Regions from separate parts of the Janthinobacterium sp. P210005 genome, predicted to be linked through region 3. Evidence: predicted binding sites of a transcription regulator. Region 3 holds the regulator's gene; each other region holds the start of a gene.

Region 1 (4,066 bases), on a different contig from region 3:
GCCCAGGGCGGCCAGCACGGCGATGCGATCGTTGCCCTTGACCTTGCCCGCGTCGCGGATGGCTTTCATTTTGCTATCGAGATAGATCGCCGCTTCGCGCAGCGCGCGCTCTTCGCCGTCGCGGCACACCATGCTGTAGGACTGGCCCATGATATTGACATCGACACGCGGCATTACGCTTCCTTCTCGTTCTCGGCAATATAGGCGCCCGCTTCCGAAGCGGCTTGCTCCAGGCCAGCTTGCACCAGTTCGGGAATTTTTTCCAGCAACGCTTCCACCCGCTCCTGCGCCTCGCGCATGCGTTGCACGTACAGGGCGTTGTCGGCGGCCAGCGCGGCATTGTCCTTGCGCAATTGCGCGTTTTCACGGCGCAGCGCATGGGTCATTTCGGCCAGCAGACCTATTTTGTCGGATAATTCGTTGAATTCGGAAATCATCCCGCCACTATAGGGCGGACGCTCCATGGGCGTCAATCGAATCACGCCGCTGTCACACATATTTACATCAATGAAGGGCAGTTGGCGGACAATACACGCTTTTTCCGGCGCTTTTCGCCATCTGCACGCATCCGCCAGCGCCGCGATGGCGGCGTTTTACTCGTCGACGTAATCGGGTTCGATATCCAGTCCGCCATAGCGGTTTTCGCACGAGCGGCGCGTCAGCGTCTGTTGTCCACTCTTGCCGTCAAGCACCATCGTCAAGTCGCGGCAAGTACTGCGGTAGCTGCCAGGTTTGGCGTCCGTTCCCGAGGGCGTCAGGCGCACTGCCAGCGGCACCGCATTGCCCAGGCCCTTGTTGCTCCACTGGCGCGTCTTGCCATCCTCTTCATCCTTCAAGGTGCGCACGGCAGCCGTCAGCAAGGCTTGTTTTTCCTTGGCATTCAGCTTGGCGATGGTCACGTCGGACAGGAATGGCGGATACACGACGGGCGCCGGATCCTTGCCCTGCACATCCCAGTTGCCGCTGTTTTGCGAACAGGTGCGGCGGCTCAGGTCCTGCGACTTGCCGCCCGCCGTGACGACGAATTTCAGGTCGCGGCAGACGTGCGCCTTCAGGCTGTGCTCCGTCATGCCGGAATTGCTGAAGTTATACGTGACTTTCACCAGCACGCCGCGGTTGCCGCCGTTGTCCCACACATGGGCTTCCTGGTCGTCGTCATCCTTGTTCAAGTCGTTGAACAAGTCATTGAGCAGCATGTCCTTTTCCAGCGGGGTCAGGGCCGCCACGGTGATTTCATCGACGATGGTGGGCGTTTGCGCGGCGGCATTGCCCAGGCAGGCGAAGCCGATGACGGTGGCACCCAGCAGGCGCAGGGCGGGACGGGAAAGCGGGAATGGCATGGTGTTCTTTCTGGCGCGAGCGGTGATATGTGGCGATATTGATATGCAATTGCAATCATCTTATCAAATTTCATAGTCAAACTCTGTTTCCTGTGCGTACAGGAACACCCCCTCTCCGAACGACATGCTAGAGTCGCGCCTGTTGCTGACGCCCGGGAACGAGGCTTGTGCTGGCGCAAACCCTGTGTAGATGCAGGCTCTGCTCAGCATCTATCTATATGTTCCCCTTGAATAAGCCCCCTACCGTCCCTATAATTAGCACTCGTTAGTAGAGAGTGCTAACAAACTCTTTCGTAGCAATCCTCAGGACATGATGGTGCATGCCGGACAACAGCAGGGAACGCTACGCGGCGGGCGACGCCGCGATGCCACCACTGCCCAGCGCCGGCACGCACTCGATGCCATGGGGTTTGCTTGACCGTTGCGGGCTGCTTTCAACGGCGGTCACTGAAAGCACGCCTGGCGCTGCGCCAGGCATGTATTCATTTAGCAACACTTATCCATTGAACTTTAAGGAGTTTTGTATGAATCTGCGCCCATTGAACGATCGCGTCATCGTCAAACGCCTCGACCAGGAAACCAAAACTGCGTCCGGCCTCATCATTCCTGATGCAGCTGCTGAAAAACCGGATCAAGGCGAAGTCCTTGCCGTAGGCAATGGCAAGATTCTCGACGACGGCAAAGTCCGTCCTCTGGATGTCAAAGTGGGCGACCGCGTCCTGTTCGGCAAGTACGCCGGCCAAACCGTCAAAGTTGACGGCGATGAGCTGCTGGTCATGCGCGAAGAAGACATCATGGCGATCGTCGTCAAGTAATTGTTTCCACGTTGTAGACAGATACATCCCGAAACTCAGGAGAATTGAACATGGCAGCTAAAGAAGTAGTATTCGGCGACGCAGCGCGCGCCAAGATGGTCGAAGGCGTCAACATCCTCGCCAACGCAGTCAAAGTAACGCTGGGCCCGAAAGGCCGCAACGTGGTCCTGGAGCGCTCGTTCGGCGCCCCTACCGTCACCAAGGATGGTGTATCGGTAGCGAAAGAAGTTGAACTCAAAGACAAGCTCATGAACATGGGCGCGCAAATGGTCAAGGAAGTTGCTTCCCGCACCAGCGACAACGCCGGCGACGGCACCACCACCGCGACCGTGCTGGCACAAGCCATCGTGCGCGAAGGCATGAAGTTCGTTGCCGCCGGCATGAACCCGATGGACCTGAAGCGCGGTATCGACAAGGCTGTTGCAGCCACCGTCGAAGAACTGGCGAAAATCGCCCGTCCTTGCACCACGACCAAGGAAATCGCCCAAGTTGGCGCGATCTCGGCGAACTCGGACTACTCGATCGGCGAGCGTATCGCTGAAGCGATGGAAAAAGTCGGCAAAGAAGGCGTCATCACCGTAGAAGACGGCAAGTCACTGAACGACGAGCTGGACATCGTTGAAGGCATGCAGTTCGACCGCGGCTACCTGTCGCCATACTTCATCAACAACCCAGAGAAACAAGTTGCCGTACTGGACAGCCCATTCGTCCTGCTGTGCGACAAGAAAATCTCGAACATCCGTGACCTGCTGCCGGTACTGGAACAAGTCGCAAAAGCTGGCCGTCCACTGCTGATCATCGCAGAAGACATCGAAGGCGAAGCGCTGGCGACCCTGGTTGTGAACAACATCCGCGGCATCCTGAAAACTTGCGCAGTGAAAGCCCCTGGCTTCGGCGACCGCCGCAAAGCCATGCTGGAAGACATCGCTGTCCTGACCGGCGGCCAAGTGATCGCTGAAGAAGTCGGCCTGACCCTGGAAAAAGTGACCCTGGCCGAACTGGGCCAAGCGAAACGCATCGAAGTGGGCAAGGAAAACACCATCGTTATCGATGGCGCCGGCGAAGCTGCCTCGATCGAAGCACGCGTGAAACAAGTGCGCGTACAGATCGAAGAAGCGACCTCGGACTACGACCGTGAAAAACTGCAAGAGCGCGTCGCCAAACTGGCTGGCGGCGTTGCCGTGATCAAGGTTGGCGCAGCCACCGAAGTCGAAATGAAAGAGAAAAAAGCCCGCGTTGAAGATGCACTGCACGCAACCCGCGCTGCCGTGGAAGAAGGCATCGTGCCAGGCGGCGGCGTAGCCCTGCTGCGCGCACGCGCCAACATCACGGTCAAGGGCGACAATCCTGATCAAGACGCTGGTATCAAGATCGTCCTGCGCGCAATGGAAGAGCCACTGCGCATGATCGTGCAAAACGCTGGCGAAGAAGCTTCGGTCGTCGTGGCAGCCGTACTGGCTGGCTCGGGCAACTACGGCTACAACGCTGCCAACGGCACGTATGGCGACATGGTTGAAATGGGCGTCCTGGACCCAGCCAAAGTGACCCGTTCGGCGCTGCAAAACGCCGCTTCGATCGCTTCGCTGATGCTGACGACCGACTGCATGGTCTGCGAAATCGCTGACGACAAAGCAGGCGGCGGCATGGGCGGCGGCATGGGTGGTATGGGCGGCATGGGCGGCATGGACGGCATGATGTAATGTCCGGCGGCCAGTCGCGCAGGCGACGGCGCGACTGGCCGCATACGCAGGGACAGGGCTGGCAGACCAAAAGCTGCCAGCGCCTCCCGGCGGCCCCGAAAGCCACCTTCTACGGAAGGTGGCTTTTTTTCGCCTGGTGATTTGGCAAACCCGTTTCGCAAACCCGTTTGGCAAGCCCGGCGATTGCCGGCCTGGGCGTTTTGCTTTAGCA
Region 2 (4,066 bases), on a different contig from region 3:
ATGCTGGAGCGGCAGCAGGCGCCCGAAGACAGCCAGCGGCGCCACGATGCCTAGCCATCAGCGGGGCAGCGCGCCCTGGGTGATTTTCACCTTGACCCGGTAGGTGGGCTCGGCCGCATTCAGGGCCGGCGGCGTGGCCGGGTCGACGTCGAGCAAGGTGAACGTCAGGTGGTTGACGGTGACGGAACTGGCGGCGCCGGGCATGGACTCGGACAGGACGATGTCGGTCGCGCCCGCGCTGTTGAGCAGACTGAAACTGTAGCTGACGTAACCTTTCCACACGCACACGGCGCCTTTGCGGCAGCGGCTGTCGTTGACGCGTTCGAGTTTCAGGGTATCGGTGGCCGTGATGGCCACCTGTTCGCCCGGCGAAAGCACATGGGTGACGCTGCGCGGCGTGTTTTCCGCGTCGCCGGCGCTGCCGGCCGCGCCGCAGCCCGCCAGCATGGCCAGGCAGGCGAAGAACAGGGGAAGCAGCACGGTGCGGTAAGAGCGGTTCAGAGTAGACATGTTTTTCCTTTCAGGTGGTGCGTCCCCGGCGTGCTTGTTCACGCGTGGGATAAAATGATAGTAACAAAATGATATTTTTCCGGCGCACTATTGGCGTGCTGCCGATGAATTGAGGCGCGAGCCACGCGGCGCGCCGATTACTGCGTAGAATGGCTGTTTTGAAAATCAGGAAACAACCATGAAAAAAACCGACCTGGCCAAAAGCGATGCCAAGAAACTGATGGGAAAGATGAATGTTCCCGGCGCCGGTGCATTCGGTAAGGAAGCGGTGGTCGTCGACCGCCGCGAACAGCGCAAGCGCGACCAGGCCCTGGGCCTGGTGCCATTCGCCGTCAAGCTGAACAGCGATCTGGTCTTGCAATTGCAGACCCTGGCCAAGGAGCGCGGCGCGGATCTGAATGAAGTCGTTGCTGAATTGATCAGCAAGGGCCTGGCTGCAGCTTAACGGGCTGCCATGTTTATCTGTTGATAAACATCAAGTAGTAAAACTAAAAGGCGCCTTGCGGCGCCTTTTACATTGCGGCATTGCTGGCGATTACACGTAGGCCGCCAGGGCGCCCTTCATTTTTTTCAGCGCCGCCACTTCGATCTGGCGGATGCGCTCGGCCGATACGCCGAACTCTTCCGCCAGCGCGTGCAGGGTGGCGCCGGAACCGTCGTCGTTGGCCAGCCAGCGCGCTTCGATGATGCGGCGCGAACGGGCGTCCAGCTTGGACAGGGCCGTTTCCAGGCCTTCCGATTGCAGGCGCGTCACTTGTTCCGCTTCCAGCACCTTGGTCGGCTCGCTTTGCTCCGACGACAGGTAGGCGATCGGCGAAAACTTGTCGTCTTCATCGTCGGTCGGCGATTCCAGAGCAATGTCGCGGCCGCTCAAACGCGTTTCCATCTCGATCACTTCTTCGCGTTTCACGTCGAGCAGCTTGGCCAGCGCATCGATCTGCTTCGGCGTCATCGCATCCAGGCCCGTCTTGTGGCTGCGCAGGTTGAAGAACAGCTTGCGCTGCGCCTTCGTCGTCGCGACCTTGACCAGGCGCCAGTTTTTCAGGATGTACTCATGCATCTCGGCTTTCACCCAATGCATGGCGTACGACACCAGGCGCACGCCCTGGTCCGGATCGAAACGTTTCACGGCTTTCATCAAGCCGATATTGCCTTCCTGAATCAGGTCGGCGTGCGGCAAGCCATAGCCCAGGTAGCCGCGGGCAATCGAGACCACCAGGCGCAGGTGCGACAGCACCAGTTCTTGCGCGGCGGCCAGGTCATTTTTTTCGCGCAGGCGTGTCGCCAGCGAAATTTCTTCGTCGTGGGTCAACATGGGCAGGCGGTTCACGGCCGAAATATAGGCGTCGATATTGCCCAGATTGCCAGTGAACCCGAGGCCCAGCGCATTACTTTTGGTCGGAACCAATGCGGACGTTGCGGACATCATAGTCATGTTTTCTCCCTCGTAGTCTTGCTTTGTTCCAGTTGGCCACGTCACGCGACGTGGCAGCTTGTATCGTCGTTTTTGCGTATTCGGTCTTGCACTTTGCAGATCGCGGCACCATCTTGATCTGGCGTCCATGGCGGTTCTGCTGTTGGTATGTCCCTATATTAGCACTCTCTGCTTGAGAGTGCCAATCAGCACATTTAATCGATCTGATAGCCTAAATGCTATGGCGAATGAATGCCTGATAAATATGTCTGAATAGCGATCTGAACAGCACTACAGGCCGCTTCACGACAACGTAGCCAGTCTACGGCCTCTGGCTGAAGCGAACCTTAAGAATACTTGCTTAATATCAAGATAACAGCAGTATGGGGAGGGCGCATGGCGGCACCGGAGGCGCCGCCATGGGAAAGAAGATCAGTTCAGGCGCGCCAGGTGGCGCTGCACGCACAGGAAGGCGCCGATCAGGCCCAGGCCGGCGCTGACGGCCAGCAAGCCGGCCATCGGCAGCGGCGCCAGCGGCACCAGCTGGAATTCGGACGCGTACAAACGGGCAAACTCGGCAATCGCCGTATTGAGCGGCTGCAAGGCCAGCGCCACGGCGCCCAAGGCCAGCGCACCGGCGCACAAGCCCAGCAGGGCGCCCGTGTAATAGAAGGGACGGTGGATGAAGGTGTCCGTCGCACCGATCAATTTCGAGATGCTGATTTCATCGCGCTGCTGCATCACTTGCAGGCGGATGGTATTGAAGACGACGGCGATCACGGCCACGCCCAGGGTAATGGCCAGCAGCAACAGCACCAGGCGCAGCACGCCCAGCAGGGCCGCCAGGCGCTTGACCCAGGCCGAATCGACTTGCGCCGATTCCACGCCGGGCAAGTGGCGCAGCTGTTCCGCCACGGCATCGACATCCTGCGCTTCGCTGGCGCTGCTGAAGGCGTCGAGTTTCAGCACATAGCTGTCGGGCAAGGGATTGTCGCCCAGGGTGCTCAGCACATCGGCCAGGCCGTTCTTGTTTTTCAGCGAGTCCAGCGCCTGTTCGCGCGGGATGAAGACGATCTTCGCCTTTTGCTCGCCGACAATCTTGCGCATGGCGCCGGCCAGGCCCACGGCTTGCTCGCGCGGCGTGTCGATCTTCAGGAAGACGCTGATTTCCGGGTCGACCGACATCTGTTCCGACATGGGGCGGACATTGTCGAGCATGGTCAAGCCGGCGAACGGCAGCGACAGGGCGATGGCGACGACGAGCACGTTCAATAGGAAGCCGCCCGGCGACTTGCGCAAGTGAATCAGCGCCGAACCGAGGGCGAAGCGATGTTGACGGAACCAGCCTCTCATGCCTGTTCTCCTTCGCCGTCATCTAAGCCTGGGGCGAAATCGGGATCGGGCGGCGCGAACACGGGCGCCTGCGTGGCCTTGTCGATGGCCACCAGCTGGCCGTTTTTCAGGTGGATCACGCGGGCGGCGGCGTCGAGCATCTGTTCGTCATGGCTGGAAATGAGGCAAGTCACGCCCACGGAGTGGAATGCTTTCAGGGCGTCGAGCACCTTGTTGGCGCTGGCGCGGTCCAGGTTGGCCGTCGGTTCGTCGGCCAGGATGATCTGCGGCCGGTTGACGATGGCGCGCGCGATCGACACGCGCTGCTGCTCTCCGCCCGACAGCGACAGGGGACGCGCCATGGCGCGGTCGAGCAGGCCGACTTTATCGAGCGCGGCGCGCGCGCGCTGTTCGGCGGCCGTCTTGTGGGCGCCGACGACGAGCAGCGGCAGCATGACGTTGGCCAGGATGGAGCGGTCGTTGAGCAATTTTTGCTGCTGGAAGATCAGGCCCATGTTGCGGCGCAGGAAGGGCACGCCGGCCGGCTTGATCTTCGCCATGTCCTGGCCATTGACGATCAGCTTGCCCGACGTGGGGCGTTCCATGGCGGCGATCATTTTCAGCAAGGTGGATTTGCCGGCGCCGGACGGGCCCGCTAAAAACACCAGCTCGCCTTTGGCAATATTGAGGGAAATGTCGCTGAGCGCCACGGCGTCGGCGGAGTATTGCTTGGAGACGTGCTGAAATTCAATCATGTATAGGCTTATCCTAGCAGCGCTTCGACAAATTCGGCAGCCACGAAAGGCTGCA
Region 3 (4,066 bases):
GCAAACGGCGCCCTTGGGCTGTTCCGCGATGGTAATATTGTAGCGGTCATCGTTCTTGACCAGCTTGGTGAAGACGACGGTGCCCTGGCCCACAGGAACCGGCAAGCGTTCCCCGTCATTCAGGAGAATCAGGCCATCCTTGGCCAGGCCGCTGACTGAGACTTGCAGATACAGGTTGCCGCCGCTGCCGCCGCAGGCTGCCAGGGTGACGGCGCAAGCCGCCGCCAGCATCGAGCGCAGGTACAAATTTTTCATACATTCTCCAAAACGAATTAAGTTGGGTAGCGCAACGCGGACGCTGGCGCCGCATTGGAATGGCGCCTATTTTAGTCTATCTGGCAAGCTGGATGACCTTGCCTTGTATCACCCTGTAACAATTTTTCGCCGGGAAGCGCTGGCCCGGCCCCATTTCACGGGGGCGCAGCCATGCCGGCGGCGTCGATCGGTGCGACAATAGACGCACCCTGCGCAACGTGACGCAGCATCCCATTGTGAGTCCCATGTCCCTTGCCCCTGTAAAACCCGCCGTGCCGCCCAAGGCCATCCTGTTCGACCTCGACGATACCTTGTGGCCCATCGCGCCCGTGATCGCCGCCGCGGAAACCCTGCTGCACGACTGGCTGGCCACGCATGCGCCCAAGGTGGCGCGGCAGTTTTCCATCGAGGTGCTGCGCCAGCACCGCCTGGCCATGCTCAAGGAACAACCGCATTTCCATGGCAACCTGATCGAGTTGCGCCGCGCGGGCCTGCTGGCCGCCTTCGAGGCTGCCGGCGAGGATCCCGCCCTGGTCGACGGCGCCATCCTGCAATTCCTGGCCGCGCGCAACCGCGTCCAGCCGTATGACGACGTCTTGCCGGGCCTGGCCTGGATGCGCCAGCGCATGCTGGTCGGTTCGATCTCGAATGGCAATGCGGACCTTGACATTATCGGCCTGGCGCAGCATTTCAAGGTATCGATCGCCGCCAGCGATTTTGGCGTGGCCAAGCCCGACGCCAGCATTTTCTTGGCAGCTTGCGCCGCGCTGGACGTCGCGCCCCATGAAGCCGTGTATGTGGGCGACGACCTGTATTTCGACGTGACGGGAGCGCAGGGGGCGGGCATGCGCGCCGTCTGGATGAACCGCAAGGGCAGCGATGCGCACCTGGCGGCCGGCGTGCAGCCCGACGCCATCTGCGCCAACTTTGATGAATTGTTGCTGTGGCTGCAAGGGCAACTGGAAGATTGATCGCCGCAGGCCGGGCGAACGTGCATAATAGGCGCTGTTGATGCACGTTCGGCCGCTTTCGTTGCCGCTTGCTTAACAAAATACTTGCCTAAATAAAACACCATGCAACTCGATACACGTGCCCAAACACTGCTGAAAGCCCTGGTCGAGCGATATATCGCCGACGGCCTGCCGGTCGGTTCGCGCGCCTTGTCGAAAATTTCCGGCCTGGACCTGTCGCCGGCCACGATCCGCAACATCATGGCCGACCTGGAAGAGCTCGGTTATGTGTCCAGTCCGCACACCTCGGCCGGACGCATCCCCACGCCGCGCGGCTACCGCATCTTTGTCGACACCTTGCTGACCGTGCGGCACCTGGACGAGCACCTGGTGGAATCGCGCATGCGCCTGCAGACGCCGCAACCGCAAAAAACCATCGCCAACGCGGCGCAGATGCTGTCGTCGCTGTCGCAATTTGCCGGCGTCGTGCTCAGTCCGCGCCGCGAATCCGTGTTCCAGCAAATCGAATTCCTGCGCCTGTCGGAAAAACGCATCCTGCTCGTCATCGTCGCGCCTGGCGGCGACGTGCAGAACCGTTTATTGCTGACGGAGGCCGACTATACGCCGGCGCAACTGGTGCAATCAGCCAATTACATCAACCAGAATTATGGCGGCCTGTCCTTCGACGCCGTGCGCGTGCGCCTGCAGGGCGAATTGCGCCAGTTACGCGACGATATGGGCAGTTTGATGCAGGCGGCCGTGGAAGCGGGCAGCGAAGCGATGGCCGACCATAGCGATGACATGGTGATTTCCGGCGAGCGCAACTTGCTCAGCGTGAGCGATCTGTCGTCGAACATGCATTCGCTGCGCCAGATGTTCGACATGTTCGAGCAAAAAACGGGCTTGATGCAGCTGCTCGACGTGTCGAGCAAGGCGACGGGCGTGCAGATTTTTATCGGCGGCGAATCGAACCTGGTGCCGATGGATGAGATGAGCGTGGTGACGGCGCCGTATGAAGTCAACGGCAAGATCGTGGGAACGTTGGGAGTGATCGGGCCGACGCGCATGGCTTACGAGCGCGTCATCCCGATCGTCGATATCACGGCCAAGCTGCTGTCAAGCGCGCTGAGCCATCATTGATCGTACTGCCTGGTGCGCTGGCCGCCCCATGGGAGAGGCCAGCTGTGGTCAGGCTGTTTTGTGCGGGCAAGCCGTCTTGATGCAGTTGCCGTAGATGGCCAAAGCGTGTTCGGCAATCTTGAAGCCGCGCTCTTCGGCGACCTTTTGCTGGCGCACTTCGATGTCTTCGTCGAAGAATTCTTCGACCCGGCCACAGTCGAGGCACACCAGGTGGTCATGGTGGGAGCCTTCGTTGAGCTCGAAAATCGCCTTGCCGGTTTCAAAATGGTTGCGATTGAGCAAGCCGGCCTGTTCGAATTGCGTCAGGACGCGATAGACAGTTGCCAAACCGACATCCATATTGTCGGCCAGCAGAATCTTGTAGACGTCTTCCGCGGTCAGGTGGCGTACCGGGCTACTCTGGAAGATATCGAGTATCTTCAGCCGTGGCAGGGTGGCTTTCAGGCCGCTTGCCTTGAGATCACTAGGATTGTTACTCATGTTTGTTGCTCGTATGTGGGTCAGGTGCTTTATCATATAGCGTTTTGTCGGGGAGTGCCAAAATATGCTTTTTTTTGGCGGGCCGGTCACTCCTGGCGTTTTGTTCATCCAATTGAGGTCATTTATGCGCGTAACACCGGCTGTATTGCCATCTCTCTGGCACCGTATTCCATTTCGAGCACCAGTCTTGGCAGGCATGGTCTGTGTCGCGCTGGCCATGTCCGGCTGCGCCAACCGTGGCATCCTGGGCGAAAAGCCGGCAGCTGCTCAAAAAGAAGGCAAGGAACTGGTTCCCGAACAGGGCGCACAAACGACCACCATTACGCCGCTGCAAAAATTCATGTGGTTTTTCTCGCCCTACCGTCCTGACATTCAACAAGGCAACTTTGTCTCCGAAGAGATGCTGGCCCAGTTGAAAGTGGGCATGACGCGCGATCAGGTGCGTTTCGTCCTCGGCACCTCGCTGCTGACCGATATCTTCCATGCCGACCGCTGGGATTATCCATTCCGCCTGGCACGGGGCAGTGGCGAAACCACCAGCAGCCGCGTGGTCGTGTACTTCGGCAAGGATGGCAAGGTTGAACGTTTCGAAGGCGGTAACTTGCCGACGGAGAAAGAATACATCGACCGCATCGCCGGCCCGTCACCGTTCGCCAAGGTCGCCAAGGCCGATGCGCCAGCCGCCGCCGTGCCGTCGCCCGTGGCGCCGAGCGCCGTGCCCGTGGCGCCGAGCGCCGTGCCCGTGCCGGCCGATGCCGCCCCTGCCATTCCTGTGAGCAAGCCGGAAGTGATGCCTGCGCCTGCCGCCGAGCCTGCACCTGCACCTGCTGCCGAACCCACCAAATAAGTTGCTGTAAGAGAATAAAATGACTGAACTGAAAATTGCCATCGCTGGCGCCAGCGGCCGCATGGGCCATATCCTGATCGAAGCGGTCAGCAATGCGCCCGACGCCGTGCTGGCCGGTGCGCTCGACCGTGCCGGTTCGCCGTCGATCGGACAGGATGCGGCTGCCTTCCTCGGCAAGCCTGCCGGCGTGCTGACGGAGTCCGACCTGGCGAAGGGCCTGGCGAACGCCGACTTCCTGATCGATTTCACGCGTCCGGAAGGCACTTTGCAGCACCTGGCGTATTGCGCCGAGCACGGCATCAAGATGATCATCGGCACCACCGGTTTCGATGACGCTGGCAAGGCCGCCATTGCCGCCGCCGCTGAAAAGACGGCCATCATGTTCGCGCCGAAC

Evidence for each region. Region 3 encodes HrcA, which represses chaperone genes, less so after heat shock. Its sites were predicted from a motif close to TTAGCACTCNNNNNNNNNGAGTGCTAA; they were not measured.
Region 1: groES (co-chaperone GroES) is a predicted target of HrcA. The motif match lies at 1,596-1,622, and genes of this name have one in related genera.
Region 2: rpoH (RNA polymerase sigma factor RpoH) is a predicted target of HrcA. The motif match lies at 2,104-2,130, and genes of this name have one in related genera.

Annotation. Positions count from the first base shown of each region.
Region 1 covers NZ_JAZARC010000006.1:260,055-264,120, reverse strand. Annotated here, with positions in the region: gene VPH40_RS23060 (cell division protein ZapA) at 1-174, opposite strand, end outside; gene VPH40_RS23055 (DUF904 domain-containing protein) at 174-464, opposite strand; gene VPH40_RS23050 (hypothetical protein) at 594-1,340, opposite strand; gene groES (co-chaperone GroES) at 1,865-2,155, shown strand; gene groL (chaperonin GroEL) at 2,206-3,855, shown strand.
Region 2 covers NZ_JAZARC010000008.1:215,251-219,316, forward strand. Annotated here, with positions in the region: gene VPH40_RS26435 (antibiotic biosynthesis monooxygenase family protein) at 1-54, shown strand, start outside; gene VPH40_RS26440 (hypothetical protein) at 58-510, opposite strand; gene VPH40_RS26445 (hypothetical protein) at 689-955, shown strand; gene rpoH (RNA polymerase sigma factor RpoH) at 1,046-1,939, opposite strand; gene ftsX (permease-like cell division protein FtsX) at 2,357-3,277, opposite strand; gene VPH40_RS26460 (cell division ATP-binding protein FtsE) at 3,274-4,011, opposite strand; gene ftsY (signal recognition particle-docking protein FtsY) at 4,020-4,066, opposite strand, start outside.
Region 3 covers NZ_JAZARC010000003.1:509,737-513,802, reverse strand. Annotated here, with positions in the region: gene VPH40_RS16050 (hypothetical protein) at 1-255, opposite strand, end outside; gene VPH40_RS16045 (HAD family hydrolase) at 501-1,226, shown strand; gene hrcA (heat-inducible transcriptional repressor HrcA) at 1,329-2,345, shown strand; gene fur (ferric iron uptake transcriptional regulator) at 2,394-2,825, opposite strand; gene VPH40_RS16030 (outer membrane protein assembly factor BamE) at 3,022-3,672, shown strand; gene dapB (4-hydroxy-tetrahydrodipicolinate reductase) at 3,692-4,066, shown strand, end outside.